3 regions of the Tessaracoccus lacteus genome follow, and region 1 is predicted to be linked to each of the others. Evidence: predicted binding sites of a transcription regulator. Region 1 holds the regulator's gene; each other region holds the start of a gene.

Region 1 (9,967 bases):
AGAAGCGCGGCGTCGTGGCCGAGCATGCGCAGCAGCCACACGACGCGGCCGGCCATCGCTCCCCCGGCGTCGTCGTAGGCCACGACGGTCGCATCGTCGCCGACGCCGAGCGCGGACATCCCGGCGGCGAATCGCCCGGGGTCCGGGAGCGGATGGCGGCCACGCTCGGGGCTTCCAGGGTCCGCGAGCACCTCGTCCATGTCGACCCGGACCGCGCCGGGCAGGTGGCCCTGCGCGTAGGCGTCGGCCGCCGAGCGTCCGTCGAGGTAGTAGCGGGCGTCCAGGATCACGACGTCCGGGTGGGCGGCGAGCCAGTCGGCATCGATAACGGGAGGGATCATGTGCCAAGACTAGGCGCCCGGACGGGCGACGGCGCCCGACCTCGGGAGGTCGGGCGCCGTCCGGGTCGGGCCAGGATCAGCTGCAGCCGGAGGTCGAGCCGCAGCCTTCGCAGACATAGCAGGAGCCGGAGGGGCGCATCTTGGTGCCGCAGGTCATGCACAGCGGGGCGTCGACCTCGGCCACGCCCATGGCCTCCATCAGCTCGGCCGTGGTGTGCGCGTCGAGCAGGGAGGGCTGGCGGGCGCCGTCGACGTTGAAGTCGTCGCCGGCGTCGTTGCGGAGCTGCTCCGCCTCGGGCAGCTCGGCCTCGTCCTCCTCCGAGAGGTAGGACCCGGTCTCGACGTAGCGGGCGCGCTCGGCGGCCGTGTAGATGCCGAGCTCGGCCCGGTCATCGAAGCTCAGGTAGTCGAGGGCCAGGCGACGGAAGATGTAGTCCATGAAGGACTGCGCGATGCGGATGTCGGGATCGTCGGTCATGCCGGCGGGCTCGAACTTCAGGTTCGTGAACTTCTGCACGAAGGACTCGAGCGGCACGCCGTACTGCAGGCCGATCGACACCGCGATGGAGAAGGCGTCCATAACGCCGGCGAGCGTGGAGCCCTGCTTGCCGAGCTTGAGGAACACCTCGCCGAGGCGGCCGTCGGCGTACGCGCCCGACGTCATGTAACCCTCGGCCCCGCTGACGGAGAAGCTGGTCGTGCGGCCGGAGCGGGACTTCGGGAGACGCTCACGCTTGGGGCGGTAAACGATCTTCTCGACGATCTTCTCCACGACCTCGGCCTCGCCCTTGCCGTCGGTCTTCTTCTTGCCGTCGGACAGCGGCTGGCCGACCTTGCAGTTGTCGCGGTAGACGGCAAGCGCCTTGAGGCCGAGCTTCCAGCCCTCGAGGTAGACGTTCTCGATGTCCTCGACGGTGGCGTTCTCCGGCAGGTTGACCGTCTTCGAGATGGCGCCGGAGAGGAACGGCTGCACGGCGGCCATCATGCGCACGTGGCCCATCGGGCGGATGGCCCGCTGGCCCATGGCGGTGTCGAAGACCTCGTAGTGCTCCGCGGCCAGGCCGGGAGCACCGACGACGTGCCCGTGCTCCGAGATGAACTCGACGATGGCGTCGACGTCCTCGGACTTGTAGCCGAGGCGCTTGAGCGCCCGCGGGATGGTCTGGTTGACGATCTGCATCGACCCGCCGCCGACGAGCTTCTTGAACTTGACCAGCGAGAAGTCCGGCTCGATGCCGGTGGTGTCGCAGTCCATCATGAATCCGATGGTGCCGGTGGGGGCGAGCACGGATGCCTGGGCGTTGCGGAAGCCGCTCTTCGCCCCGAGGGTGACCACCTTGTCCCACTCGCGGGTGGCGACCGCGTGCAGGGTGCGGTCGTCGGCCAGGACGCGCAGGTCGTCGTTGGCGGCCTGATGCTTGCGCATCACGCGCTGGTGCCCCTCCGCGTTGGCGGCGTAGCCGTTGTAGGGGCCCACGACGTCGGCGAGCTCGGCGCTGCGGCGGTACGAGGCGCCGGTCATGATCGAGGTGATCGCGGCGGCCGTCGAACGGCCCCCCTCGGAGTCGTATCCCTTGCCCATCGCCATCAGCAGGGCGCCGAGGTTGGCGTAGCCGATGCCGAGCTGGCGGAAGTTACGCGTGGTCTCGCCGATCGACTCGGTCGGGAAGTCCGCGAAGCAGATCGAGATGTCCATCGCGGTGATGATGAGCTCGACGGCCTTGACGAACAGCTCGGCGTCGAACGCGCCGTCGTCGCCCAGGAACTTCAGCAGGTTCAGGGACGCGAGGTTGCACGACGAGTTATCGAGGCTCATGTACTCGGAGCAGGGGTTCGATGCCGTGATCCGGCCGGTGGCGGGGTTGGTGTGCCACGCGTTGATGGTGTCGTCGTACTGGATGCCGGGGTCGGCGCACTCCCAGGCGGCCTTAGCGATCTTGTGGAAGAGGTTGCGCGCGTCCACCTCCTCGATGACGGAGCCGTCCATGCGGGAGCGCAGGCCGAACCCGGCGCCGTCGACGACTGCGTTCATGAACTCGTCGCTGACCCGCACCGAGTTGTTGGCGTTCTGGTACTGGACGCTCGTGATGTCGCGGCCGCCGAGATCCATGTCGAAGCCGGCGTCACGCAGCGCGCGGATCTTGTCCTCCTCGCGCGCCTTGGTCTCGACGAACTCCTCGATGTCGGGGTGGTCGACGTCCAGGACGACCATCTTCGCGGCGCGGCGCGTGGCGCCGCCGGACTTGATGGTGCCGGCCGAGGCGTCGGCGCCCCGCATGAAGGAGACGGGCCCGGACGCGTTGCCGCCCGAGCTCAGCAGCTCCTTGGACGAGCGGATCCGCGACAGGTTCAGGCCGGCGCCGGAGCCGCCCTTGAAGATGAAGCCCTCCTCCTTGTACCAGTTGAGGATGGAGTCCATTGAGTCGTCGACCGACAGGATGAAGCAGGCGCTCACCTGCTGCGGGGCGGGCGTGCCGACGTTGAACCAGACCGGGGAGTTGAACGAGAAGTACTGGTTGAGCAGCATCCACGTGAGCTCGTGCTCGAAGATCTCCGCGTCTGCGTCGGTGCCGAAGTACCCGTACTCGACGCCCGCCTTCGTGTAGGTCTGCACGACGCGGTCGATCAGCGTCTTCAGCGAGTCCTCGCGCTGCTCGGTGCCCAGCGCACCGCGGAAGTACTTGGTCGTGACTATCGTGGAGGCGTTGACGCTCCAGAAGGACGGGAACTCCACGCCCTTCTGCTCGAAGACCGTCTCACCGGTCTTCCAGTTCGTCTGCACCACGTCGCGGCGCTCCCACTCCACCTCGTCGTAGGGGTGCACCCCCTTCGTGGTGAAGACGCGCGAGATCGTGAGCCCCGTGGACCCGTTGTCGGACTTGCGGCGGTTGGAGCGCGCTGCGGTCGCGGTCATGATGTACCCCTTGGTGTCGAAACTCGTTGATCTGTTGCTGGTTGGGCAGGCGCTCAGCTGATGAGCGGGTCCTGCGCGAGCGCGGGAGGCGTGGCCTCCCGCCGCGGCTGGGCCTCGTCCTGGCCGAGCCGGATGGCGTCGATCTCGCGCTGGAAGTCGTCGACCGACTCGTAGTTGCGGTAGACGCTGGCGAAGCGGAGATAGGCGACGGCATCGAGTTCCTCGAGCGGACCGAGGATGGCCACCCCGATGCTCTCGGCCGGGATCTCGGCCTGCCCGGAGGCCCTCAGCGACTCCTCCACCCGCTGCGCGAGAGAGGCGAGCTGGGCCGCCGACACCGGCCTGCCCTTGCACGCCTTCGACACGCCGCCGATGACCTTGTCCCTGCTGAACGGCTCGACGACCCCCGACCGCTTGACGACCGTCAGCACGATCTGCTCGACCGTGGTGAACTTACGCTCGCACGCGGGGCACATCCGCCGCCGACGGATGGCCGAGCCATCCTCGGTGGCACGGGAGTCCGACACCTTGGTGTCGGCGTGCCGGCAGAACGGGCAGTGCATGTGCGGTCCAGTCGTCGTAGGTCACGGGCGAGCACACTTGACGAAATAACACAAGTTATGGTGTCAAAGCGCGTCACAGCCACTAGATGTTGTGATCCTACGCCGACGCGGGCGCCGGGACAACCGCCGACACGCCGCGCGCACCCTCGGTCAAGGCTGCGTGACGTGCGCCCAGGCGGGGTCTCCGGCGACGTACCCGGTGACCGGATCAGACTGGGCCATGGCGATGAACGAGGACGCCGAGGCGGCCACGCCGGCAATGGCCAGCACGCCGACGGCGGCCACCTTGATCTTCAGCCACAGGGTCGACGGGACGGGCACCTCGACACGGGCCGCAACACAGGAGGACACGGAGCCGACGCGACCGGGGGCGATGGGGCGCGGCGCGTGGGCGCGGGGCAGGCGGAGGTCGGGCCGGCCGGCAGGGGTGACGACGCGGCGACGGTCACCGGTGCCGACAACCGTGAACGAGGTGGTGGTCGAAGCGGTCATGGGACCTCTCCCTTCGTGAAGCCTAGAACGTTTGTTCGAATCACACTATAGCCCGCCGAAGGCCACATTGGAACAGTCGTTCGAAGTTTCTTCTCCGGCGTGTCGCGGGTGCGACACGGATCACTCAAACAGGGCCGACCGACAGTTTCTGATCCGACGACACGGCGCGTCTTATCGAACACCTGTTCCGAGCGGCGCTAGCATCTGTACATGGCTGACACGAACCCCCGCCGAGGACGCCCGACCAACGCCCAGCTGAGGACGCAGCTCGGAGACATCTCCGAGCTCCCAGACGGCCCGGAGAACCGACACGGGCTGACCATGCGCCAGGTCGCGATCCTGCGCGTCATCCGCGAATCCATCGAGGCCGTCGGCTACCCGCCGAGCATCCGCGAGATCGCCAAGCGCGCGGGCATGGCGTCGACCTCGTCCGTCAGCCACCAGCTGAAGGTCCTCGAGGACAAGGGCTTCCTGCGTCGCGACCCCAACCGCCCCCGCGCGATGGTGGTGAAGCTGCCCGACGACGAGGCAGGCGTCGAGGCGCCCGGCCCGGGGCTGGGAGCGGCCCTGACGCCGGAGCAGTCCTACGACTCGACGGCCCCGTCGGTCCCCACGCCGCTGGTCGGCCGCATCGCCGCCGGCGGGCCGATCCTCGCCGAGCAGGAGATCGAGGATGTCTTCGCGCTGCCGAAGCAGCTGGTCGGTGAGGGCACGATCTTCATGCTCGAGGTGCGGGGCGACTCGATGATCGACGCCGCGATCTGCGACGGGGACTGGGTCGTGGTGCGCCAGCAGAGCGATGCGGTCAACGGCGACATCGTCGCGGCCCTTCTCGACGACGAGGCCACCGTCAAGACGTTCCAGCGCAAAGACGGGCACGTGTGGCTGCTGCCGCACAACCCCGACTACTCCCCCATCGACGGCACGCACGCCAGCATCATGGGCAAGGTCGTCGCCGTCATGCGCCGACTCTGAGCGCTACTCCTCGCCGCGGAGCCTGCGCAGAGCCTGGACGGCGACGTCGCCGTCGGTGGTCAGCCAGAAGTCGGGCAGGGACGACTTCAGAAACGACCCGTAGCGCTTGGTGACCAGCCGCGGATCCAACACCGCGACGACGCCCCGGTCTGTCGAGCGTCGGATCAGGCGGCCTGCGCCCTGCGCGAGCAGCAGGGCGGCGTGCGTCGCGGCGACCGACATGAAGCCGTTGCCGCCCGCGTCGTCGACCGCCCTCTTCCTGGCCTGCATCAGCGGGTCGTCGGGGCGAGGGAACGGGATCTTGTCGATGATGACGAGCTGGCAGGTCTCCCCCGGCACGTCGACCCCCTGCCACAGGGACATGGTGCCGAACAGGCTCGTGTCCTGCTCCGCCGCGAAGCGCGCGGTCAGCTCCGAGAGCTGCGCGTCGCCCTGGCACAGGATCGTCAGGTCCGGCAGCTCAAGGCGGCACCACTCGGCGGCCTGCTCGGCCGCACGCCGCGACGCGAACAGCCCGAGCGTGCGCCCGCCGGCGGCCCACATGAGCTGGGCGATCTCCCGCAGCGTCTCCTCCCGCAGCCCGTCGCGGCCGGGCTCGGGGCCCTTCTTCGCGACGTACAGGATGCCCTGGCGCCGGTAGTCGAACGGCGAGCCGACGTCCAGACCCCGCCAGGCGAGCGGGTCGGGCGCCTCGGCCCCGGCCGCCACGCGGTCCGCGGCCCTCAGTCCGACGCTCGCGGCAGCGGGCTCGAAGGACCCGCCCAGCGACAGGGTGGCGGACGTCAGCACCGTCGGCGTCTCGGCGAACACCTGCTCACGCAGGAGCCCGGCGACGTTCAGCGGCGCGACATACGCGGCGGCCCCCACGATCTCGGAGTGGGAGACCCACACGACGTCCACGTCGGCCAGCTTGGCGATGCGTTCGGCGACGTCGAAGACCTCCTGGGCTGCGGAGGCGGCCTGCTGCCGGTCGGGGTCGGGGGCACTCTTGTCGCCGTCGCCCTTCCCGAGCGCGCTGACAACCCTGCGGGCGACGTCGCGCAGCGCCTCGGCGGCGCGCACAAGCGGCGCGGACGTGGCCGTCACCCGGCCGGCCTCCGACTCGTCGAGGGCCTCGCGGACGTCGTCGGCCTGGGTCAGGAAGTCGGCGCCGAGGTCGTCGTCGAGCCAGGTCAGGCAGCGGCGCGCCGTCCGCTCGACCAGGCCGGGCGTCAGCTCGTCGGTGGCGGCCGTGGTGATGCGGCTGACGAGCTCGTGCGCCTCGTCGACGATCAGCGCGGCGTGCTCGGGCAGCACGGTGCCGCCGTGCATGGCGTTGATCGCGAGCAGCGCGTGGTTGGTGATGACGAGGCTGGCGTCCCGGGCCTGCTCGCGGGAACGTTCGACGAAGCACTCGTTGCCGAAGGGGCAGCTGGCCACTCCCAGACATTCGCGGGTCGGGATCGAGACCTGTGCCCAGCCCCTGGCCGTGTGGGACGGGGCGTCGTCGCGGTCGGCGAGCCCCTCTCGCTGGGCCTCCTCCTCGACCCATTCGCGCAGGGCGAGCACCTCGGCGCCGAACCGTCCGACGTCGTCGCCCTTGCCGGCGGCCGCGGCCTCGACCAGGGACTCGGCACCGAGCAGCGAGTCCTGCTCGAGCGGGCCACCGCCGCGCACCTTGTAGAGGCACGCGTAGTTGGTGCGGCCCTTGAGGATGGCGGCCTTCGGCCTCTTCCCCGTGACGGCCTCGGCGGCGTCGAGAGCCGTGGGGATGTCCTTGGTGGCGAGCTGCGCCTGCAGCGCCAGCGTCGCGGTGGCGACCACGACGCGGTCACGGTCGCCCGAGTCGATGATCCGGGCGAGCGCCGGGGCGAGGTAGCCCAGCGACTTGCCCGTGCCCGTGCCCGCCTGCACAAGGAGGTGGGTGCCGTCCCCGATGGCCTCGGCCACCGCGTCGGCCATCAGCTGCTGCCCGGGGCGTGCCTGTCCCCCGATGGTGCCGACGGCGGCCGCGAGGATCGCGCCGGGGTCAGTCACGTCGGTAGGGGGCAAGCTCGTCGGCGAGGTCGGGGCGGACTCGGGCGTGGATCTCGGTGCCCTCGCCGGTGTGCTCTAGGGAGATGATCCGCGCCGTCCTGTGGATGCGGTCCACCAGGTCGCCACGGTCGTAGGGGAGCAGGACGCGCAGCTCGACCTCCGGGCGGGGCAGCCGCTCGTCGATCTCCGCGGACAGCGCGTCGATGCCCTCGCCCGTCTGCGCCGACACGATCAGCGCGCCCGGGAAGGCGCCACGCAGCGCGAGCAGTGTCCCCTCGTCGGCCAGGTCCGCCTTGTTGAGTACGAGCAACTCGGGGACGCTGGAGGCGCCGATCTCCGTCAGGACGGTCCGGACGGCCGCGATCTGGCCGGCCGGGTCGGGGTCGGAGGCGTCGACCACGTGCACCAGCAGGTCGGCCATGGCCGACTCCTCCAGCGTCGAGCGGAACGCCTCGACCAGGTCGTGCGGCAGGTGGCGGACGAAGCCGACGGTGTCGGTCAGCGTGTAGATGCGGCCGTCCGCGGTCTCCGTGCGCCGGGTCGTCGGGTCCAGGGTCGCGAAGAGCGCGTTCTCCACCAGCACCCCGGCTCCGGTGAGCCGGTTCAGCAGCGACGACTTGCCCGCGTTGGTGTACCCCACGATCGCGACCGACGGCACCTGATTGCGGTGGCGCTCGGCACGCTTGCCCTCGCGGGTCGCGTCCATGGCGCGCAGGCGCCGCCGCAGGATCGCGATGCGCGACCCGATGCGTCGACGGTCCGTCTCGATCTTCGTCTCGCCGGGCCCACGGCCGCCGATGCCCGCGCCGCCGGCGGCTCGGCCGCCCGCCTGCCTGGACAGGTTGCCGCCCCAGCCGCGGAGCCGCTGCTTGAGGTACTGCAGCTGCGCCAGCTCGACCTGGGCCTTGCCCTCGGCGCTCTTGGCGTGCTGGGCGAAGATGTCGAGGATCAGCGCGGTGCGGTCGACCACCTTGACCTTGATCCGGTCCTCGAGGTTCCTCAGCTGGGCGGGCTCGAGCTCGCCGTCGCAGATCACCGTGTCGGCTCCCGTGGCGTGCACGACCTCGGCGACCTCCTCGACCTTGCCGCGGCCGACGTAGGTGGCGGGGTCGGGGTGGCTGCGGCGCTGGACGAGGGCGTCGAGCACCTCGGAGCCCGCGGTCTCGGCGAGCAGCTTCAGCTCCGCCATCGCGTTGTCGGCGTCCTCCTGCGTCCCGCTGGTCCACACGCTGACCAGCACGACGCGTTCCAGGCGCAGCTGGCGGTACTCGACCTCGGTGACGTCCTCGAGCTCGGTCCGCAGGCCGTCCACGCGCTTCAGCGAGTGACGGGCCTCGAGATCGAGCTGCTCTTCTTCAACGTCTGTGTCGACGTGCACATCGGGGTCATGAGTCATGATCCGCCCATTCTCCCAGGCAGCACCGACCTGTCAAAGCTCAGAGCCAGAGTTCTCCACGGCCGATGATCACGGCGGGGCCGGTGAGGGTGGCCTCGTCACCGTCGAAGGTGACCTCGAGGTCGCCCCCGGGAACGTGCACCCGGACGGTGCCGTCGTGCCCGCTGGCGGCCCGGTAGGCGGCGGCCGACGCCACGACCCCGGTGCCGCAGCTCCTGGTCTCGCCGACACCGCGCTCGAAGACCCGCATGTCGAGCCGGCCCGGCCCGTCGACGTGCACGAACTCGACGTTGACGCCGTCGGGGAAGGCCGAGGCCGGCCCCCAGGTGGGCGCCGTGTACAGCGGGAGATCGTCGAGGACGTCGTCGTCGACGAAGGCGACCGCGTGCGGGTTCCCCACGTCGACCTTCCGGGCGTCCCAGGTGCGACCGTCCACGGACACCCGGACGGGGTCGTCGAGGAGCGTCACGCGGCCGAGGCCGACGCTGATCAGGCCCTGGTGACCGATCTCGACGTGCTTGACCCCTGCGCGGGTCGCGACGTCGAAGGACCCGCTGGTCACGAGTTGCTCGTTGATCAGGTGCCGCGCGAAGACCCTCAGCCCGTTGCCGCACATCTCGGCGATCGAGCCGTCGGCGTTGTAGTAGTCCATGAACCACAGCTGCGGATCGCCGTCCCAGCAGCCGATCTGGCCGGCGCGGATGACGCGCAGGACGCCGTCGGCCCCGACGCCCGCGTGCCGGTCGCACAGGTGCGAGATGAGCTCCGGCTGCATGTCATGCAGCCCGTAGGAGTCGTCGAGGATGATGAAGTCGTTCTCGGTGCCGTGACCCTTGTGGAAGCTGTATCTGCGCATGGAAGTCACCTCGTCTCGGTTTCCGAGTCTACGACGGCGGCCACCACCTCGACGTTGCCGGGATCGCCGGCGTCCAGCCACTGGATGCGGGGATCCCGGCGGTACCAGCCAAGCTGTTTGCGGAAGAAGCGCCGGGTCAGCGCCTGGATCCGCACGACGGCCTCCTGGTGGGTCAGCTCGCCGTCGAGCAGGTCGACGACCTGGCGGTAGCCGATGGCGCGCACGGCGGTGGTGCCGTCGCGCAGGCCGCGCTCCAGCAGGCCTCGCACCTCGTCGACGAGGCCGTCGGCGAACATCTGCTCGACGCGCGCCTCGATCCTGCGGTCCAGCTCGGCCCGTTCAAGGGCCAGGCCGAAGGTATGCACGTCGTCCAGCTCGTAGGTCCAGTCGGGGACGGTGGGTCGGTGGCCGCCG
Region 2 (9,967 bases), 910 kb from region 1:
CTGATCGCCGTCAGACGGGTGGTGTCACGGGTGGAACTCTTCCGCTGCGCGAGATACCAGTCGCGGATCGTCACATGCGGCAGCTCGCCGCTGATGGGCGTGACCCACACGTGTCTCGGCGACAGGGCTCGGTGGCGCAGGTGCACATGGTGGGCGAACCGCAGGATCTCGCCGAGACGGATGATCAACGCGATGCGCTGGTCGAGATCGAGCTCCGCGCCCCGTCTGGCGATGTAGGCGTCGAGCGGCACCTCGACAGGGTCGTACTCGAACACCAGCGCTGGGCCGTCGTCCGTGCGCTTGAAGTCGATGGGGACGGCAATGCCGCTGTGATGCAGGCCCTGCGTGAGCTGGAACTCGCGCTGCGCCAACTGCTCGATGCGCTGCCGATCCGCCTTCGACGCCCTCGCGGGCACGTCGTAGAGGCGGAGGCGTCGCTTGATCTCCGGCATGGCGGGAAGCTGCACCAGCACGTCCTGCCAGTCGCGGCCCTGCGCGATGGGCGCATCGTCGGCAACCTCGAAGTCGCCGACCATCCGCACCCTGGGTGCCGGCTCAAAGCCCAGCGCCTCACACAGGGCTCGAATCTGCCTGGCTCGTGTCAGGTCGATCAGGTTCCCGGTCCACCGAGGAGACTCCGCCAGATGCTGCGACAACGTGCGCAGCCTCGGCGCCGAACCCACGTTGTATCCGTCGAGCGTAAGAACCCCGACGTCGCCAGGCTTGGCGATCTCGAGCGTGCTGCCCTCGCCATGCATGACGACCAGCGCCTCGATGTGCGGAAGAGCCTTGCGGGCGGCATCGTTCGGTGCCACGTCCTTCAGAAGGCTCTTGAGCCACTTGGCCTTCCGGTCGGCGAGTATCCGCGGATTCTCGACGCTGCGCCCGTTGTGATCCCACCGGGCAGCGTTGCCCCTGATCTGGCCATGCCAGCCCTTGAGCTCCACCAGAAACATGCCGTATCGGGTCATCAGCAGCACGTCGACCTCGGCGGTGCGCCCCTGCTCGCTGATGAACGTAAGATTGGCCCAGGCCGTGGCGATGCCGTCGTCAGGAAGAAGGGCACGCACGGCGTCGAGCGCGGCCTGCTCTGCGGGCGACGCGGCAGGGCCCATGACCTTCCAGAGCGGGGAATCGGGCTTCACGAGAGCCCCTCGGGCAGGGCAGGTCGCAACCCGATAACGCGCGGCAACCTCGACCACATCACACAGGAACCATAGCGAGAAGCGCGCTACTTGTGGATCGGGGGTGACACTCTCGTCGTGGCCGCGGGACACCGAGGCACTGGCGTGGTACATGTGCCCCAGCCGGGGGTGAGTCCCTGTCGTGGCACGGCCGATCCTGATGACTTACTGCGCCTACCAGGTCGGCGGACTGCCTCCGTACCGCACAACGCGGGGCAAGGGCCTCCCTTGTCTCCCGGGATCGTGTTCGCTAGCCGCGCCGCCCGACACGCTCCGCGAACGCGTCCAGCGCCTCGATGACGTCCGGGGCGATCCAGACGCGGTTACGGCGGTTCTCGTTGGTGCGCACGAGGATCCCGGCCCCCTCCAATTGATCGATCGCCCGCTGCGCGGCGGAGAGCGCGACGCCGGTGACCGCCTCCACATGGGCCACGGTGACCGCGGGCTGACTGAGCAGATGCGGCAGGAGGCGTTGCGCAGCCGATCCCCTGCGTGGCGTGAGCCTCTCACTCCAGGCGACGTAGACCCTTTCCAGATCGTCGACGAGCTCCCGACCGTTGTCAATCGCGCGGAAGGAGGCGATGATGAACTGCTGGATGATCGTCTCGATGTATCCCTCGCGGTAGTCGGTCAACGCCTGGAAGTAGCCGGTGGTATCGGTCAGCAGACCAGCGGAAACGGGAACCGTCAGCGTGCGGGTGACGCCCGCGTGACGCAGCATCGCATGGACGAGAGTGCGCCCCGTGCGGCCGTTGCCGTCGTTGAACGGATGGATCGTCTGGAACTGCGCGTGGGCCAGCGCGACCTGCGCCAGCACGGGCAGATCGACGCGCTGCACGAAGGCCATGAGGTCGTCGAGAGCTGACGGGACCCGTGACGGGTGGGGCGGGACAAATGAAGCGGTGTGCGGGCTCAGCGCGTTGCTGCCGATCCAGACCTGCTGATCCCGTAGCCGCCCCGGCGCGGCGTAGGCCTGACTGCCGAGAAGGGCGCGGTGCGCTGCGAGGAGGGCGTCGATGCTGATGTCATCGGCCAGCTCAACGGCTCGCTGCATGGCGGCGACGTTCGCCGTCACCAGCTGTGCGTTGGGACCTGCCTTAGCGTCGATGGCCGCCAGCGCCAGGGCCCGAGCGCCTGCGGTCACGCCTTCGATCTCCGACGACGACGCCGACTCGGTGCGCAGGAGGACGGACGCCAGCGGCGCGAGCTCCGTCGTGCTGTCGTCGCCGTCTCCCTCGGCCCTTCGTTCCGCGAAGGCCGTGACCTCGGCGTCGAAACGGGTGATCTCCCGGACGGCGTCCTCCGCCTCGGCCTGCAGCCCAGTGTCGATAACGACCCGGGCCTCGGCGATGATGGCCGGCACGGCCGCTTCATACGGCCCTCGCGCCGCGAGTTGTTGGCGACGCGAGGCGCCATCATCCGACTCGCGATGCCATGGATGGGCTTCCCAGCCGACCACGAACGCAGAGTGCAGAGCGCCTCGTTCCCGGTTCATATTCGCACGGTACACCACTTTATAACCATAAAGTGGTGCAAGGACACAGGGATCCCCACCATCTGACAGGCGAGAGTCCCACTCACCCGGTATCTGGCGTTGGCCGGAAGTTGATGGAGGTGGTCTCCATGATCCAGCCACGGACCGGCTGCTTCTCGGGCGGCGGATGATCCGGCGGCGGAATCTCGTCGGGGATGTCGCGCTCGATGGGCAGCCCGTGGCGGTCCGTGAACCGCAGCCCGGCGGGGATGCCGGGATCACCCTCGATGCTGAACTCTCCCTGGTGGTGTTCCCGGTGATGCCTGGAACACAGCGAGATCAGGGTGTCGATGTCCGTCGCGCCGCCCTCTGACCAGTGGAACAGGTGGTGGTTCTCCAGGAACCCGGTCACCGTGCAGCCGGGGAACCGGCAGCCACCGTCACGATCCTCGATCAACCGCCTGGTCCGCTCCGGCACGATCCGCATACTCCGCCCCACGGAGACGGGCTTCGCATCCTTCGTCCACACCGGCTTCAGGGTCCCGTCGCAGGTCAGCTTCCGCATCAACCTGGATGGCAGGGCGCCACGCTTGTTGATCCACCCGTTCCCGTCTGCGTCCAGATGCACCAGCACCCGGTAATGCTCCCGACGCGACGCCGGCGCGGCCTGATGCAGGCTCCGCGACGCGCACTCCACCATCCCGTCCGCCAACGTGGCGTCGGGGTCGCCGGCCGTGAACAGCGCATCCTTCGCCTCACGGATGGCCTGCTCCACCAGCGCCCCATCCAACGGGTTCGCGTCGAACCGCAACACGAACCGCCCACCCCGCAGCCCCATCTGCAGCTTCGGCGCGTCATCGACCGGCACCACGGGGTCGGGAGGATCCTCCACCGGCCCCGGCGTGCCGGGCTCGAACAGATACTTCGGCAACACCCGCCGCAACTGCGACACCGTCGCTGCCTGCACGAACTCGGTGACCGATTCGGCATAGGCGGCCGGCACATGCCGGGCGACGACGACCAGCTGATCAAGGCTCACCGTCCCCCGCGCCAGCCGGGCCTCCAACTCGGGAAAGTCACCCTTCCGACGCGCCACCGCCACAATGTCGGCCGCATGGGACGGAGAGACGGCCGTCATCAACTGCAGCCAATGCTCAGGGGATCTGATCCCGCCGCCGGACCAGCAGTTGGTCTCCAGCACCTCGACCATCAGATCCACCAGATCCGCATTCAGCTGGGCAGCCTGGCCCGCGATCACGCCCGCACGACGGGAGGCAACCTCCCACGCATCGGCTCCGGCGTCCCCCAACGAATCCATACCTAATCGTACACCCGTACGAAACCAGGAACAAGGGCTCCCACCTCCGAAAAGCGTTCAAAGTCCGGCCAATCTCCCACAGGCGACTCTGCAGGGCACAGAGATCTCACCCCCTATGCAGAATGGCGACTCGGCGCTCTGTCAACGGTCGATTCGCGCCAGCATTGCGCCACTGACTTGCCCCAATGCCCCACAGGTTCCGGAGAACCGGCAGGATGGCTCCGTGCACAGAATGTGGGTCGGCAGAGGCGGATGGAAACTCTGGCACGACATCGACCGCCTGTCGCTGGCCGCCGGCGACACCTTCACCCAGGCCGGGTGCGTGTCATCGCCGCCGCGGGCTCCGGGAAGACGTCGGTCATGGTCGCCCGGGCGGCCTATGCCATCACCCGGGGCCTCGTGCCCGCCAGCCGCATCCTCATGCTGGCGTTCAACGCCGACGCCGCAGAGGAACTGCAGGAGCGGGTCACTACGCGCCTCGCCGCGCTCGGCATCTCCTCCGACGGCCTGCGGGCCAGCACCTTCCATTCCTTCGGGCTGTCGATCATCGGCCAGGCGACGGGCCGCAAGCCCCGCATCGCCCCGTGGGTCGAGAATGGCAAGGACGTCGCGAAGATCGCCGAGATCGTCGACGGCCTGCGGGACTCCTCGCCCGGCTTCCGCTACAAGTGGGACACCTTCCGACTCCTCTACCCCCACATGGCGGACGAGCCGGACGGCGGCGAGCCCGACAGCTACGACCGCGCCACGAGGCTCACGGGTTTCGAGACCTACCGCGGCGAGACCGTCCGAAGCGAGGGCGAGCGGCTCATCGCGAACTGGCTGTTCCTCAACGGCGTCGAGTACGAGTACGAGCGGCGCTACGCCCACGACGTCGCTGACTCCGCACACTCCCAGTACCGGCCGGACTTCTTCTACCCCGCCGTCCAGGTGTGGCACGAGCACTGGGCCCTGCGGGCCGACGGCACGCCCCCGGAGAGCTTCACCGGATACGCAGACTCGATGCGGTGGAAGAAACGGATCCACGAGCGGTACGGCACGACGTTGGTGGAGACGACGTGGCATGAGATCGCCGACCTCAGCGGGTTCGAGTCCCTGGAACGAGACCTCAGGCGACACGGGCTGGAACTCGACTGGAACCCCGACCGCCCCATTCCCGGTGCCCCGCCGATGGAGCACGAGCGGCTGGCACGCCTCATGCGTACCTTCATGTCCCACGCGAAATCGGGCTCGTGGACGCGGGCGGACCTGGAGGAACGGATCCGCGACCTCCCGAAGCGTCGCCAGGCGCGAGCCAGGCACTTCCTCGACCTGTACTGGCAGATCCACGAGCGCTGGGAGGCGGAGCTGCGGGCCATCGAGGCCGTCGACTTCGACGACATGCTCCTGCGGGCCGCGGAGCTCGTCGAACAGAATCCAAGCTTGCGACGGTGGGATCTCGTCATGGTCGACGAGTTCCAGGACACCAGCCGCGCGCGGGCCCGCCTGACCAGGGCCCTCATCACCGGCCCTGACAAGCATCTGCTCGCCGTCGGCGACGACTGGCAGGCCATCAACCGCTTCGCCGGGGCCGACCTCGGCGTCATGACGAGCTTCGACGCCTTCTTCGGCCCGGCGTTGACCAGGCGGCTGGAGACGACGTTCCGCTGCACCCAGACGATCGCCGACGTGGCCAGCCGATTCGTGGCACGCAACCCGAGTCAGTTGCGCAAGAGGGTCCGCGCCGCGCGAGGGACCGACGGCCCACCGGTGACCGTGGTGCGCATTCCGAGCAGGGAGGCCATCCCCGACGCGATCGCCGCGCATCTCACCGACCTCTCCGCGTCCGCGCCCGGCAGCAGCGTCGACGTCCTCGGCCGCTACCGGTTCGAACGCGACCTCCTCCGCCGCGGCAGCTACCCGGAACTTCGCCTCACCTTCCGCACAATCCACGCGTCGAAGGGACTTGAGGCCGATTTCGTCGTCCTGCCGAACCTCACCACCGGGACGTTCGGTCTCCCCAGCGGGATCGCCGACGACCCGATCCTCTCGCTCGCGATGTCCGGGGACGACGGCTTCCCCCACTCCGAGGAGCGACGCCTCTTCTACGTGGCCCTGACACGCGCCCGACGGGGTGTGACCATCTTCACGGTCGTGGGACTGGAGTCGCCGTTCGTGGTGGAGCTCCTCCAGGACTCCGGCGTCGTCGTGAAGAGCCAAGCGGCCGACGTCGACGCGGTGCGGGTCTGTCCGACCTGCGGCGAAGGAACCCTGGTCCAGCGGAAGAGCCGCCATGGCCTGTTTCTCGGCTGCAGCAGGTTCCCGAAGTGCAGGGCCACGGCCAGGCTCTAGCGGCCAGGAAGCGCACCGGGCGCGGAGCGGGCGACGAGGTCGAGGTCGAGCTCGTCGTCGATCCCGCCCGCTGGCCGACACGCGTACGCGGTCCGCGGAAGAAGACGCGTCTTGGCGCTCCGAGGTGCTTGAATCCCCTTGTGAACACCACAACCCGGCGCCTTCGCATCGCGATCCCCGTCATCCTCGTGCTCCTCTGGTTCGTGGCCGCGGGCATCGGCGGACCGTACTTCGGCAAGGTCGACGAGGTCGCCCAGAACGACCAGAGCACGTTCCTACCGTCGTCGGCCGAGTCGACGGTCGTCGGCGAGCGGTACTTGGACTTCGTCGGCTCGGAGTCGATCCCGGCCATCGTTATCGTGACCAGCGAGGACAAGCTCACCGACGAGCAGCTCGCCAGCCTGAACACGCTCGCCGAGGACCTGGGTAACGAGGCCAACGTGGTGTCGTCCTCCCCCGCCGTCGCGTCGGAGGACGGGCTCGCCGCCGAACTGTTCGTCGGCCTCGACACCGACGCGGACATCTCCGAGGCAGTCGACGAACTCCGGGCCACCATCACCGACGAGCTCCCCGACGGCCTCACCTTCAACATCACCGGACCCGCCGGGTTCACTGCCGACCTCGTCACGGCCTTCGGCGGCATCGACGGCATCCTGCTGATCACGGCGCTGGGCCTGGTGCTGGTGATCCTGCTCGTCGTCTACCGCTCGATCGTGCTGCCGTTCGCAGTGCTCGCCACCAGTTTGTTCGCGCTGTGCGTCGCGCTGCTCACGAACTGGTGGCTGGCCAAGTGGGACATCCTGACGCTGACCGGCCAGACGCAGGGCATCCTGTTCATCCTCGTGATCGGCGCCGCCACCGACTACTCGCTGCTCTACACGGCCCGCTACGCGGAGGCACTGCGCCGCCACCGGCACCGCGGCGACGCCACGCGCTCCGCCCTGAAGGGCGTCCTCGAGCCGATCCTCGCCTCGGGCGGCACCGTCATCGCGGGCCTGCTCTGCCTCCTGCTGAGCGACCTCGGGTCCAACCGGTCACTCGGCCCCGTCGCCGCCATCGGCATCGTGTTCGCCATGCTGTCCGCTCTGACACTGCTGCCCAGCATCCTGTACCTGCTCGGCCGCTCGGCCTACTGGCCCCGGCGCCCGAAGTACGACCCCGACCGCAGCGACGACCAGCAGGTCCACACCGGCATCTACGCAAAGGCGGGCGAGTTCGTCTCCCGCCGACCGCGCACGGTGTGGATCGTCTGCGCCCTGCTGCTGGCCGCCGGCGCCGCGTTCGTTCCGACGCTGAAGGCAGACGGTGTGCCGACCAGCGAGTACGTGCTCGGCTTCTCCGATGCCCGCGAGGGCCAGGACCGCCTGAGCGAGCACTTCCCCGGCGGCTCCGGCGCCCCGGCCTATGTCCTGACCGACGAGGGCAACCTGCAGGACGTCACCGACAAGCTGCTGGCCGCCGACGGCGTCGACTCCGTCGCCGTCGTGGCGAAGGACTCCCCCTCAGGGCAGGCCGAGGTGACCTCCGACGGGGTCCAGTCGCTGATCCCGGGCCAGCCCACGCCCGCGCCGACCGTCTCCGAGGGTCAGGTGATGCTGCTCGCGACCCTGGCCGACGCGCCCGACTCCGACGAGGCCGTCGAGACCATCCGCGAGCTCCGCACGGAGCTGGCCGGCACGGCCCAGCTCGGCGGCGACACCGCCACGGACGTCGACACGCGCGACACCAACGAGCACGACCGGGCGCTGATCATCCCGATCGTGCTGGCCGTGATCCTGGTGATCCTGATCGCGCTGCTGCGCAGCGTCGTCGCCCCGCTGCTACTCATCGCGACCACGGCCCTGAGCTTCGGGACCGCGATGGGCACCGCGGCACTGGTGTTCAACCACGTGTTCAAGTTCCCGGGCGCCGACCCGTCCGTGCCGCTGTATGGGTTCGTGTTCCTCGTCGCGCTCGGCATCGACTACAACATCTTCCTGATGACGCGCGTGCGCGAGGAGTCCCGGCGCCACGGCACCCGTGAGGGCATCCTGCGCGGCCTCGCCGTCACGGGCGGCGTCATCACGTCGGCCGGCCTCGTGCTCGCCGCGACCTTCGCCGCGCTGGCCGTCATCCCGATCCTCTTCCTGGCGCAGCTCGCGTTCATCGTCGCGTTCGGCGTGCTGCTCGACACGTTCGTCGTGCGGACGCTGCTGGTGCCGGCGCTGGTCTACGACATCGGGCCGGCCGTGTGGTGGCCGTCGAAGCTGGCCCGCGACGAGGCCGCTGCTAAGGGGCGACACGCCGCCTGACCGGGGCCGCCTCCGGCACTAAGGTGGGGCCCATGATCAAGGCTGTTGTGGTGCGTGAATCCGGCGTCGCTCTCGAGGAGGTCGACGAGGAGTTCCTCGGTGACGGCGGCATCGTCGTCGACGTCGCCTACAGCGACCTCAACTACAAGGACGGCCTCGCAGTGACGGGACGCCCGGGCGTCGTGCGCACCATGCCCCTCATCGCGGGCATCGACGTCGTCGGCAAGGTCGCGGAGTCGAACGACCCGCGCTGGAGCCCCGGCGACTGGCTCGTCCTCAACGGCGCCGGCCAGTCCGAGACCCGGCACGGTGGCTTCGCCCAGCGGGCCCACGTCGAGCCGACGTACGCCGTCGCGCTGCCCGACGGCATCTCGCCCGAGCGTGCCGCGGCGCTCGGCACCGCCGGCTACACCGCCGCGCTCGCCGTGCTGCGCATCGTCAGCGAGGGCGCCAAGCCCGAGGACGGTCCCGTCCTGGTGACCGGCGCGACCGGCGGCGTCGGGTCGATCGCGACCATGCTGCTCGCCTCCGCGGGCTTCGAGGTCGCCGCCGTGACGGGCCGCGTCGAGAGCCACGAGGACTACCTCCACACGTTGGGCGCGACGCAGATAGTGCCCCGCAGCGAGTTCGAGGAGAAGGGCCGCCCGCTGCAGAAGGCGACCTACGCGGGCGTCGTCGACTCGGTCGGCGGGCAGGTGCTGGCCAACGCGATCGCCCGCACGCAGCCCGGCGGCACGGTCTCCGCCTGCGGCCTCGCCGGCTCGGCCGCCCTGCCGGCCACCGTCATGCCGTTCATCCTGCGCGGCGTCACCCTGGCCGGCATCGACTCCGTGTGGGCCTCCCTCGAGGACCGCGCCGACGCCTGGCGCATCCTGGCCCGCGGCGTCGACCCGGAGCTGCTCGACGACATCACCACGACCATCACGCTGGACCAGGTCATCGACGCGGGCGCGCAGCTGCTGGACGGCAAGCTGCACGGGCGGACGCTGGTGCGCATCGCCGACTGACGCTTCAGATCCCGAGAAGCTAAGAAAGACTGCTCTGTCTTTTTTTGGAATCAGTCCAGATTAGTCTGCTAGTCTCGGGTCATGACCGATTGGCCGACCCTTCTGCGCGACGCGGGACTCCGCGTCACCGCCGGCAGGCTCGCCGTGCTCACCGAACTCGAGTCCGGAGACCATCTGGGCGTCGGTGAGATCACGGACGCCGTCCGCTCCCGCATCGGCAGCGCCTCCACGCAGGCCGTCTACGACGTGCTCGCCGCGCTGCACGACGCCCACCTCATCCGACGCGTAGAGCCCGCGGGCCACAGCCCCCGCTATGAGCTCGAGACGAGCGACAACCATCACCACCTGATGTGCAGGCGCTG
Region 3 (9,967 bases), 800 kb from region 1:
TGTCGGCCGCTTAACGGTTGACGCTTCGCGTGTTAATCCCCCGTGCCGCGCTCCGCCCCTACTCCGCGCCGGTTGTCACCGCAGGGCGGCGCGTCAGGCGGGCACGCCGGAGGGCGTGCGGGCCGAACCGCAGCACGAGGTTGTCCGTCGCGGCATCGGCCTCCCCCCAGCCGCGGGCCGGGTCGTCGAGCGCCGGCTGCTCGTACGTGACGGACTTCGGCACGAGCTTCTCGGCCCGCACGCCGACCCGCCGGATCCGGGCCCGCTGCAGATTGAGCCGGCGGAACAGCCGCATGGCCTCGGCGTGGATGTCGTTCGTCCTGTCGGTGTAGGCGGGCAACGTCCCGGTGCGGGTGATGGTGGTGAAGTCGGCGAACCTGACCGACAGCGTGACGGTCCGGCCCACCATCTGCTGTGCGCGCATCCGGGAGGCCGTCCGCTCCGCCATCCGCAGGATCTCGGTGGCGACCAGGTCCGCGTCGTCGGTGTCGTGACCGAACGTCTCCTGCGACCCGACGCTGTGTTCGGCAGGCTCGCGGGCGAGCACCGAGCGGTCGTCGCGTCCCCAGGAGAGGTCGTACAGCAGGGCCCCCTGCGTGTCCCCGAGCGCCCGGCACAGCGTGGCCCTCGGCGTGCTGGCGATGTCGCGGACGGTGTCGAGCCCCAGGCGGTGCAGCTTGGTGGCCGTCGCCTCCCCCACCCCCCAGATGGCCTCGACGGGCAGCGGGTGCAGGAACGAGACGACGTCGGAGGCAGGCACCCGCAGCATGCCGTCGGGCTTGGCATGGTTGGAGGCGAGCTTGGCGATGAACTTGCTCGGCCCCATGCCCACCGAGCAGGGCACGCCCTGCTCGTCGGCTATCTGCGCGCGGAGGCCGGCCGCGACCTCGTCCGGGTCCCCGCCGAGCCTGCGCATGGCGGTGGTCAGGTCGAGGAAGGCCTCGTCGATCGAGGCCATCTCGACGCGGTCCGTCACGGTGTCGAAGATCTCCTCGATGCCGGCGGAGACCTCCCCGTAGTGGTCGAAGTCCGGCGGCACGACGGCGACCTGCGGGCAGAGCCTGCGGGCCCGGCTCGACGGCATGCCTCCCGCGATGCCGTACCGGCGGGCAGGGTAGTTGGCCGACAGCACCACGCCCCGCGTGGAGCCGCCGACGAACATCGGCACCTCCCGGAGCTCCGGGTGCCTCGCCATCTCGACCGAGGCGTAGAACGCGTCCATGTCGACGTGTGCGATCAGTGTCATCTCATCTCCCTGAGCTTCCCGGGCTGGAATGCCACAGCTTGCGCGGCGCCTCGGCCGCTCCGGTGCCGGACGGCTTGACGTCGGCGTACGGCGACTGGGTGAAGCCGCTGGCGTGTACGAGCACCCGACGGCGCCCCATGCCGCCCGCGCGGGTGGCGTGCAGCGGGTCCGGCGGCGGCTCGAAGCCCTCGGGGGCCGGGTCGCCGGCCGAGGCGCCCTGCTCCGCGGCCGGCGCCGTGGCCCGATCGTCCTGCTCCCAGGTGCCGACGAGCGAGTACCCCTGTGGCACCTCGGCGAGGATGTCGTGCACCGCGGCGAGCGCCCCGGCCTCGCCGAGGCCCCGTCCGAGCGCGTCGCGCCAGGCCCGGTCGAGGGCGCCGAGGTCCCAGGCCCCCGTGGCCCTGATCGAGACCCCACGCGCCCCGGTGCGGCGGACCAGCCCCCGTACGAGCAGCAGCCAGGTATCGAACACCGTGGCCGCGTACGGCCCCTGCACGTCCTCAAAGAAGGTGGTGTCGACCGGGCCCGTCGAGTCGTCGAGCGTGAGGAAGATCACGCGACGACCGGAGCGGACGGGAGGGGTCTGGGTCGCGACCTTCACGCCGGCGACCAGTACCTCGGAACGGTTGCGCTGGTCGAGCAGCGTCCGTGAGCTGACCGCGCCGAGCGCCCTGAGCAGCGGCAGGTAGCGCTCCATGATGTGCGCGGACGCGTCGAGCCCGAGGATCTCCAGCTCGGCCCTCAGCCGCTCCTCGTCGTCCATCTCGGGCAGCCCGGTGGCGACGACGTCCGCGGTGGGGTCGGCGGAGCCGTCGCCGAAGTCGAGGACACCCTGCACCGACTGCGCGACCCGGTCCGCGGCCTTCCGCTGCGCGCGGGCACGCTCGGCCGGGTCGTCGCCGGGCGCCGGCAGTGCGCGGCGGCCGCGCGCGCGGCCGGACGCCCGCTCGTCGGCCCGACGGGCGCGCTGCAGGTCGGCCAGCGCGAGCAGCAGGTCGCGGCGCGTGATCCGCCCGCGGCGGGCCACGTCCGCGCGGCGCCCGATGCCGTAGAGGGAGTCGAAGGCCCCTGCCAGGATGAGGTTCTCGACGACGGGGGCCGCGGCTCCCGCACGGGCCCAGAAGTCGCTGAGCGACACGAAGGGCTGCCCGGCGACGATCCGTTCGATCTCGTCGGCGGCGATGCCCTTCACGTCGGCCAGCGCCAGCCTGATCCCCCAGCCCTCGTCCCCGGCTGCCCGTTCGGCGCGGTACTGCCCGACGCTGCGGTTGATGTCCAGGCCGAGCACCGCGAGGTCGAGGCGCCGCGCCTCCTCGAGCAGGAGACGCTTGGGGTACATGCCCGGGTCGTGCGTCAGGACGCCGGCGAGGAAGTGCGCCGGGTAGTGCCGCTTCAGCCAGGCGGACTGGTAGGTGGGCAGCGCGAACGCGGCGGCGTGGGCCTTGCAGAACCCGAAGGACGCGAAGGCGGAGAGGATGAACCAGATCTGGTCGATGGTCTCCTCGGCGTAGCCGCTCTCGCGGGCCAGCGGATAGAGCCACTGCCTCACCCGCTCCTGCCCCTCGGGGTCGCCCAGCGCGCGGCGCACCTCGTCGCCCTGGGCGAGCGAGCATCCGGTGACGATGGAGATGATCTGGATCAGCTGCTCATGGAAGACCACGACGCCGCACGTCTGCTCCAGCACGGGGATGAGGCTGGGGTGGAGGTAGTCCGGCTCGACCCAGCCCTGCCTGGCGTCCAGGAAGGGGGTGACCATGTCGGACTTGACGGGGCCGGGGCGGAACAGGGAGATGTCGACGATGATGTCGTGGAAGTTCTCCGGGCCGAACTTGCCAACCAGCTCCCGCTGCCCGGGGGACTCGATCTGGAAGCAGCCGAGCGTGGCGCGGTGGGCGATCATGTCGTACACCGCCGGGTCGTCGAAGGGCGCGAGGTCGTCGATGTCGGGCCGGGCGAGGCCCGTGCGCGTGATCTCGGTCAGCGCGTGCGCCATCGCGGACTGCATCCGGATGCCGAGCACGTCGAGCTTGAGGAGGCCGATGTCCTCGACGTCGTCCTTGTCGAACTGGCTCATCGGGTAGCCGCCGTAGCTGGCCTCGAGCGGGGTCCGCTGCCCGAGCGAGGAGTCGCTGAGGATGATGCCGCACGGATGCAGGGCGATGTGGCGTGGCAGCGAGTCGAGGGACTCCACCAGCGAGAACAGGACGTCGAGGCGTTCCTGCCCCAGGCCCGCGGCGCGCAGCTCCGGCAGGTCCCGCAGCGCGGCGCGGGCGTCGCGGGCACGGATGTGCGGGAAGGCCTTCGCCATGGCGTCGATCTCCACGGGGGCGAGGCTGAGCGCGGCGCCGACGTCCCGGACCGCGTGCCGCACCCGGTAGGTCTCGATCATCGCGACGCACGCCACCCGCCTGCCACCGAAGTGCCGCAGGATCTCGTCGTAGATCTCGGTGCGGCGGGCGGACTCGACGTCGAGGTCGATGTCGGGCAGCGCCTGCCGCAGTGGCGAGAGGAACCGTTCGAGGAGCAGCCCGTAGGCGAGCGGGTCGACGCCGGAGACTCCCAGCGCGTAGTTGACGAGGCTGCCGGCGCCCGACCCGCGGGCGGCGCACCGGATGCCCAGCCCGCGGATGAGGCCGACGACGTCCGCGACGGTCAGGAAGTAGGACTCGTAGCCGAGGTGCCCGATGACGGCGAGTTCGTCGTCGAGGCGGTCGAGCACATCGCGGCCGGGGGCGCCGTAGCGGGAGTTCAGCCCGGCCTCGCAGCGGGCGCGCAGCGCGGCGGGGGCCAGCTCGCCGGTGGTGCCCAGAATCTCGAACTCCGGCAGCCGGATCTCGCCGAGCCCGACGTCGCCGACCGGGTCGAGTGCCGAGCGCTCCGCGAGCTCCACCGTGGCCCGCAGCAGGGACTCCCCGGAGCCGCGACCCGCGAGCCTGGCCGCCTCGTCGGCCGCGACGCGCATGGCCTCGGCGGGCTTGAGCCAGCCTTCGGCGTTGCGACGGTCGATGTTGCGCACGTCGAGCGGGACGAGCCGACGGGACGCGTCGAGCACGTCGAGGGTGGGGGCCTGGTCCCTGCGCGCCATCCGCACCATGTTGGTGAGGACCGCCCCCGCGCCGGCCCGGTCGGCCAGCGCGACCAGCCCGGCCGCCTGATGGGCCGACGCGACCCCCCGGCCGCCGGTGTGGTGGTTGGTGGGGGCGAGCACGACCGAGCCGCCCAGCTCGTCGCGCCACCGACGCAGTTCGGCGGCCGCGCCGTCCATCCCGTCGGCGAGCAGCAGCCTGCCCACCTCGGAGTCGGCGCCGAGCAGCACCGTGACGTCGCGGCCGGCGCAGTGCGCGGCCACGGTCTCCAGCGTGACGACGGGCTCGGAGCGCTGCCCCGTCAGCTGCGCCGCGGTGATCAGCTCGCACAGCGTCCCCCACCCGGCCCGTGACGAGGCCAGCACCACCGCGCGGGGCAGCCGCTCGTCGCGGAGCTGCCCGCCGCGGGCCGCCGCCGCCCGCCGCGCCGGGCGCCACCCGGCGGGGCGCACGGCGAGATCGACGCCGACCACCGGCGCGATACCTCCGCGCAGGCACGCCTTGGCGAACCGGACGGCGCCGTAGAGGCCGCCGCGGTCCGTGAGCCCGAGCGTGGCCATCCCCAACCTGGCCGCCTCGGCGACCAGCTGCGAAGGGTGGGAGGCGCCGTACTGGAACGAGTACCCCGACGCCACCCGCAGGTGTGCGAAGTCCATCAGTCGAACACCGCCTGCAGCACCCAGTCCTCGTCGCCGACGGTGCGGGCGAGCTCGTAGACCCCGCGATGGCAGCCGTTGCCCGCCTCCACCCGCCAGACCTCCCGCTCCGCCGCCAGCTCCCCTCCGGAGCCGGCGGCCTCCTCCCCACGGGCGGCGCGGACCCGTTCGCCCTCCCACCACGCCGTGGCCCGGCTCCAGCGGGACTCGACCTTCTTGACCAGCAGCAGCCGGTCGCGCCAGATGAACTGCCGTGGCCTCCCGTCGAACAGCACACAGATAGGGTCCTCGTACATGCGCATGGCGGCCTCCTGGTCTCCCCTGTCCACATTGAATCGAACAGGTGTTCGGTAGAAGAACCACTATAGATCCCGACCCCGACAAGACCGCGCCAGCTCGGGCATTCTCGGCGAAGACCCTTGTCGCATAGCGTTTCGCGGCCATGGCTATCCTCGGGTGCCATGGTGAGGGTGAGCGGGATGACACTGGCGGGGATGGCCGCGTCCGCCCGGCTGGCCAGACTCGGCCACGCCGTGACGCTGATCACCGACGGCGCCCCTCCGCCCAGCCTGCCCGACGCGATTCTCCTGCCCGCGGCCTGGCGGGACCTGTTCAAGAAGACGGGCGCGCACCTGGTCACCGCACTCAACGGCGCCGGGCTCGAACTCGTCGAGGCCCCCGCCGAGGTCCACACGCTCGCGGACGGCACCCGCCTGGAGCTGCCGACGGAGCGCGGCGCGCAGTGGCGGGCGCTGAGCGCCCAGCTCGGCGAGGACGAGGCGGCCCGCTGGCGCGATCTCGTGGACGACCTCGACGACGTCATGGTCGCCTTCCGGCGGCACGCGCTCGAGGGGACGCTCCCCGTCACCACCGCGGAGCAGCGCTCGTCGCTGTGGCTCGACAGGTCCCTCGGCGACGTCGCCGGCCGCCTCGGCAGCGGCCTGCGGGAGCTGGTGCTCGCCTGCGGACCCGACGCCGATGCCCCCGCGATCTCCGCCCTGTCCCTCTCCGTCTCGCGGACCTTCGGCCGCTGGCGGCTGACCCCCGGGGGCAACGATGCCCTGGCGGACCTGCTCATCGCGCGGCTCGCGGAGCGCGGGGTGCGGATCGTCGACGGGGACGACGGCCCCGTCGACCTCGACTGCACGGGTCACGGGGCCGCCCCGCGGACGGCCGCCGAGTGGCTCGCACGCACCCCCATCGTCGGGGCCGACGGCAGGCTCCGCGCCTCGGCCGCCTCGCCGGCCGGGCCGGAGCCCTGGGCCCAGCTCGGCAGCGCGGCGCTGGCCGTCTACGAGCTGCACGAGAGGCTGACGGGCGAGGACTCCCGCCCCACCAACGTGGCCTTCAGGATGCCCCGCCCGCTCTGAGGGGTCAGACCCGCCAGCGCCACAGCGCGACGCCGCCGAGCGCCGCGACGACCAGCAGGAACGCAAGGTCCGGCACCGCCCCTGCCACCGAGCCCAGCCACCCCTCGAGGCGGTACTGCGCCGAGGCGTCCAGCACGCCGCCGAGCGCGGCCGTCGCGTCGGTGGCGAGGAACAGCGCCCCGACGAGGATGAACGCGGCCCCCGAGACGAGTTGCACCCAGCTGGTGGTCAGCGGCCCGAGGCGCAGCGGACGCGGCCGCAGCCGCTCGCCGATCCGCCAGCGGTCCCACACCCACGCGAGCGCCAGCAGCGGGACGACCATCCCCGCGGCGAAACAGGCCAGCAGCGCCGCGCCGTACAGCGCGTTGCCGCTCACGGCTGCGACGGTCAGCACAGCGCCGAGCAGCGGGCCGGTGCAGCTGCCGGCGAGCCCGTAGGTCGCGCCGAGCAGGACCGCGCCGAGCGGACCGCGCGGGTCTCCGCGGCGGGCGACACCCGGGACCGCGAGGGGCACGCCGAGGGCCTGCAGCAGGCCGAAGACGATCAGGAGAACCCCACCGACCAGCGTCAGCGTGCCGCGGTGCGCGGCCAGAGCCGAGCCGAGCGCCCCGGCGCCCAGCCCCAGCGGGACGAGCGTGAGAAGGGTGCCGACCCAGAACAGAACGGTGCGGCCGACCAGCCGGGATCGGTCCTCTCCGAACGCGTAGGCGAAGAAGGCGGGAAGCAGCAGTGCGGCGCAGGGGCTGAGGATGGCGGCGGCTCCCCCGAGGAAGGCGCCCGCGTAACCGATCAGCATCAGGAGGGCTGCCTGACCTGCTCCTCGATGGCCTGCCGGAAGAAGTCGAGGGTCTGGGCCCCTGTGAAGTAGCTGCCGCCGACCACGAACGACGGGATGGACGTCAGCCCGAGGGCCTGCGCCTCCTGCGTGTCGGCCAGCACGGCCTCCTCGAGGGCGGGGTCGGCGAGGTCTGCGACGAACCTCTCGGCATCGAGACCGAGGCCCGCGGCGATGGAGGTGACGAGCTCCTCGGTGACGTCGGGGTGCCCGTCGTTCGGTAGTGCCGAGAACAGCGCACTCTGGAACTCGAAGTAGCTGCCCTGCTCGCCGGCGGCGCGCGCGGCGACGGCCGCATAGACGGAGTCGTCGCCGAACAGCGCCAGGTCGCGGAACTCGATCCGCAGCGTCCCGTCGTCGACGTAGCCCTGCAGCTCGGGGAGGGTCTCCTCGGCGAAAACCGAGCAGTAGGGGCAGCGGTAGTCGGCCCACTCGGTCATCACGATGGTCGCGTCGACGCGGCCCCTGGCCAGCGGATCACCCTCCTCGCGGCGCGGCAGCTCGGTCAGCAGCCACCTCCGGTACGCCTCCTGCTCGGCGTCGGCCGTGCCGGTCGCCTCGGGGGCGGCCCCCTCCGTGGTGACCGCAGGGGCGGCATCGGCGGTGCCGGTGGCCGCGACCTGGCGCTGCGCGGCGATCGCGAAGACGACGATCAGCACCGCGGCGACGGCGACGACCACCGCCTTGAGGGGACTCATCGCGGCGGGCTTGTCACTCATCGGGTATCACTTCGCTCGGTGTCGGGGAGGTCTGTCGCCCCTCCACTGTGCCCTAGTCGGCCCCGGGAACCCAGGCCGGCCCCCGTCAACCCCCGCCCCCGATTCGGCGGCGCGCGCACGCGCGGCCTGAAGATGGCTAGACTTGACTGTCTTGTCTGAACCCGGGGGATGCCTCACCTTGTCTACTTCACGCGCAGATCTCGCCCGCGAGATCGCAGCGGAACAGGCCCACGTCGACCTGGTCTACGCCAACCTCTCCACCGCAAGTGCCAGCGCCAAGGAGCTCGCCCGGCAGGGCCGCGAGATCTTCATGTCGGATCGAACGAACTTCCTCCGCGAGGAGGACGGCACCGCTCTGTTCGAACGCGACGCCTTCGCCTACCAGGCCGCGAGGCGGATGGCGACGCTGGAGGCCGAGCACGAGGGGCTCGTGTTCGGCCGCATCGACCTGACCGACCTCGAGAAGCGCTACATCGGCCGCATCGGAGTGCGCGACGAGGAGTACGAGCCGCTGGTCATCGACTGGCGCGCGCCCGCCGCGGAGCCGTTCTACCGCGCCACGTCAAACACCCCGATGGGCGTCGTCCGCCGCCGCGTGCTGCGCTGCCGCGACGACAAGGTCATCGGGCTGGAGGACGACCTGCTCGACTCGTCGGCCGAGACCGACCTGCCCATCTTCGGCGAGGGCGCGCTGATGGCGGCGCTGAGCCGCGCCCGCGGGCGCACGATGCGCGACATCGTCTCGACGATCCAGGCCGAGCAGGACGAGGCGATCCGCGCCCCCTACCGCGGCGTCACGATCATCTCCGGCGGCCCCGGCACCGGCAAGACGGTCGTCGCGCTGCACCGCGCCGCGTACCTGCTCTACACGAACCGCGCGCGGCTGGAGAAGGGCGGCGTGCTCGTCGTCGGCCCCTCGGACGTCTTCATCAACTACATCGAGCGGGTCCTGCCCAGCCTCGGCGAGGAGTCGGTGGTACTGAAGGCCATCGGTGGCGTCGGCAGCGATGTGCTCGGCATCACCAGCGAGCGCTACGACGAGGCGGAGGCGGCCACCGTCAAGGGCAGCCTCGCGATGCTGAGGATCCTGCGCCGCCTCGTGCGGCTCCCCCTGCGCGACGACCCCGCGCTGCACCGCGTCCGCGTCACCGTCAAGGGCGAGGTCCTCGGCCTCGACAAGGGCGAGTTGGACCGGATCCGCGACCAGGTGCTGTCCGCGACCAAGCTGAACCGTGGTCGCACCATGGCGACCGACCAGGTGGTCACCGCGCTGATGCGCAAGCTGCCCTCCGAGATCTCGATCGAGAGGGATGAACTGGAGGAGCAGGTGCGCGACCACCCGAGCCTGCGCTCGTTCCTGCCCGCGTGGTGGCCGACGCTGACCGCGACGCAGGTGCTTGCGCGGCTGGCCGACGCGGACGTCGCGGCGAAGGTCGCCCCCGAGCTCAGCCCCCTGCAGCGGGCGGCGCTCGTCGACTCGTACGCCTGGCTGAGCGACGACGACGCGGACCAGTCACGCGGCTGGTCGATCGCCGACATCGCGCTGCTCGACGAGCTGATCGCCGTCCTCGGGCGGGTACCCGACGATCCCGAGCCCGACCTCTTCCTCACCGGCAACGTGGCCGAGGTCGTCACCATGGCCGACCGGCTACGCACCGAGAAGGTCGTCGACCCTGACGACGACCCGCAGTCCACCTACGCGCACGTGCTGGTGGACGAGGGCCAGGACGTCACGCCGATGCAGTGGCGGATGCTGCGCCGCCGCGGGCCGCACGCGTCGTGGACCATCGTCGGCGACCCGGCGCAGAGTTCCTACCCCGACCAGGCGGAGACCACCCGGGCGCTCGAGGAGCTCATCGGCCACGCCCCGCGCCGCACGTTCACCCTCAGCACCAACTACCGCTCCCCCAGCGAGGTCTTCGACTTCGCCGCCCGCGTGGTCACCAAGGTCTTCCCCGAGGCGGAGCTGCCGAGGGCGGTCCGCTCCACGGGCGTCGAGCCGCTGCTCGCGGCCACGGACTCCGCGGGCCTCCACGACGGGCTGCGCGCGCAGCT

What was found. The regulator LexA, encoded in region 1, represses DNA repair genes until DNA is damaged. The targets are predictions, from matches to a motif close to TCGAACANNTGTTCGA.
Positions count from the first base shown of each region.
Region 2: a site for LexA is predicted at 3,983-3,998, ahead of QH948_RS04175 (HNH endonuclease signature motif containing protein). Genes of this name have one in related genera too.
Region 3: a site for LexA is predicted at 5,324-5,339, ahead of QH948_RS04585 (DUF6504 family protein). Genes of this name have one in related genera too.

Region 1 is NZ_CP123967.1:1,816,104-1,826,070, forward strand. It holds gene QH948_RS08395 (sulfurtransferase) at 1-341, opposite strand, end outside; gene QH948_RS08400 (vitamin B12-dependent ribonucleotide reductase) at 418-3,255, opposite strand; gene nrdR (transcriptional regulator NrdR) at 3,309-3,818, opposite strand; gene QH948_RS08410 (hypothetical protein) at 3,969-4,310, opposite strand; gene lexA (transcriptional repressor LexA) at 4,521-5,285, shown strand; gene QH948_RS08420 (ATP-dependent DNA helicase) at 5,289-7,226, opposite strand; gene hflX (GTPase HflX) at 7,294-8,697, opposite strand; gene dapF (diaminopimelate epimerase) at 8,738-9,553, opposite strand; gene miaA (tRNA (adenosine(37)-N6)-dimethylallyltransferase MiaA) at 9,559-9,967, opposite strand, start outside.
Region 2 is NZ_CP123967.1:908,621-918,587, reverse strand. It holds gene pglW (BREX system serine/threonine kinase PglW) at 1-1,145, opposite strand, end outside; gene QH948_RS04180 (Fic family protein) at 1,435-2,547, opposite strand; gene QH948_RS04175 (HNH endonuclease signature motif containing protein) at 2,762-3,976, opposite strand; gene QH948_RS04170 (UvrD-helicase domain-containing protein) at 4,295-6,307, shown strand; gene QH948_RS04165 (MMPL family transporter) at 6,448-8,598, shown strand; gene QH948_RS04160 (MDR family oxidoreductase) at 8,631-9,605, shown strand; gene QH948_RS04155 (Fur family transcriptional regulator) at 9,687-9,967, shown strand, end outside.
Region 3 is NZ_CP123967.1:1,013,204-1,023,170, reverse strand. It holds gene dinB (DNA polymerase IV) at 59-1,246, opposite strand; gene QH948_RS04590 (DNA polymerase III subunit alpha) at 1,248-4,988, opposite strand; gene QH948_RS04585 (DUF6504 family protein) at 4,988-5,290, opposite strand; gene QH948_RS04580 (hypothetical protein) at 5,468-6,358, shown strand; gene QH948_RS04575 (cytochrome c biogenesis CcdA family protein) at 6,363-7,154, opposite strand; gene QH948_RS04570 (DsbA family protein) at 7,154-7,912, opposite strand; gene QH948_RS04565 (HelD family protein) at 8,091-9,967, shown strand, end outside.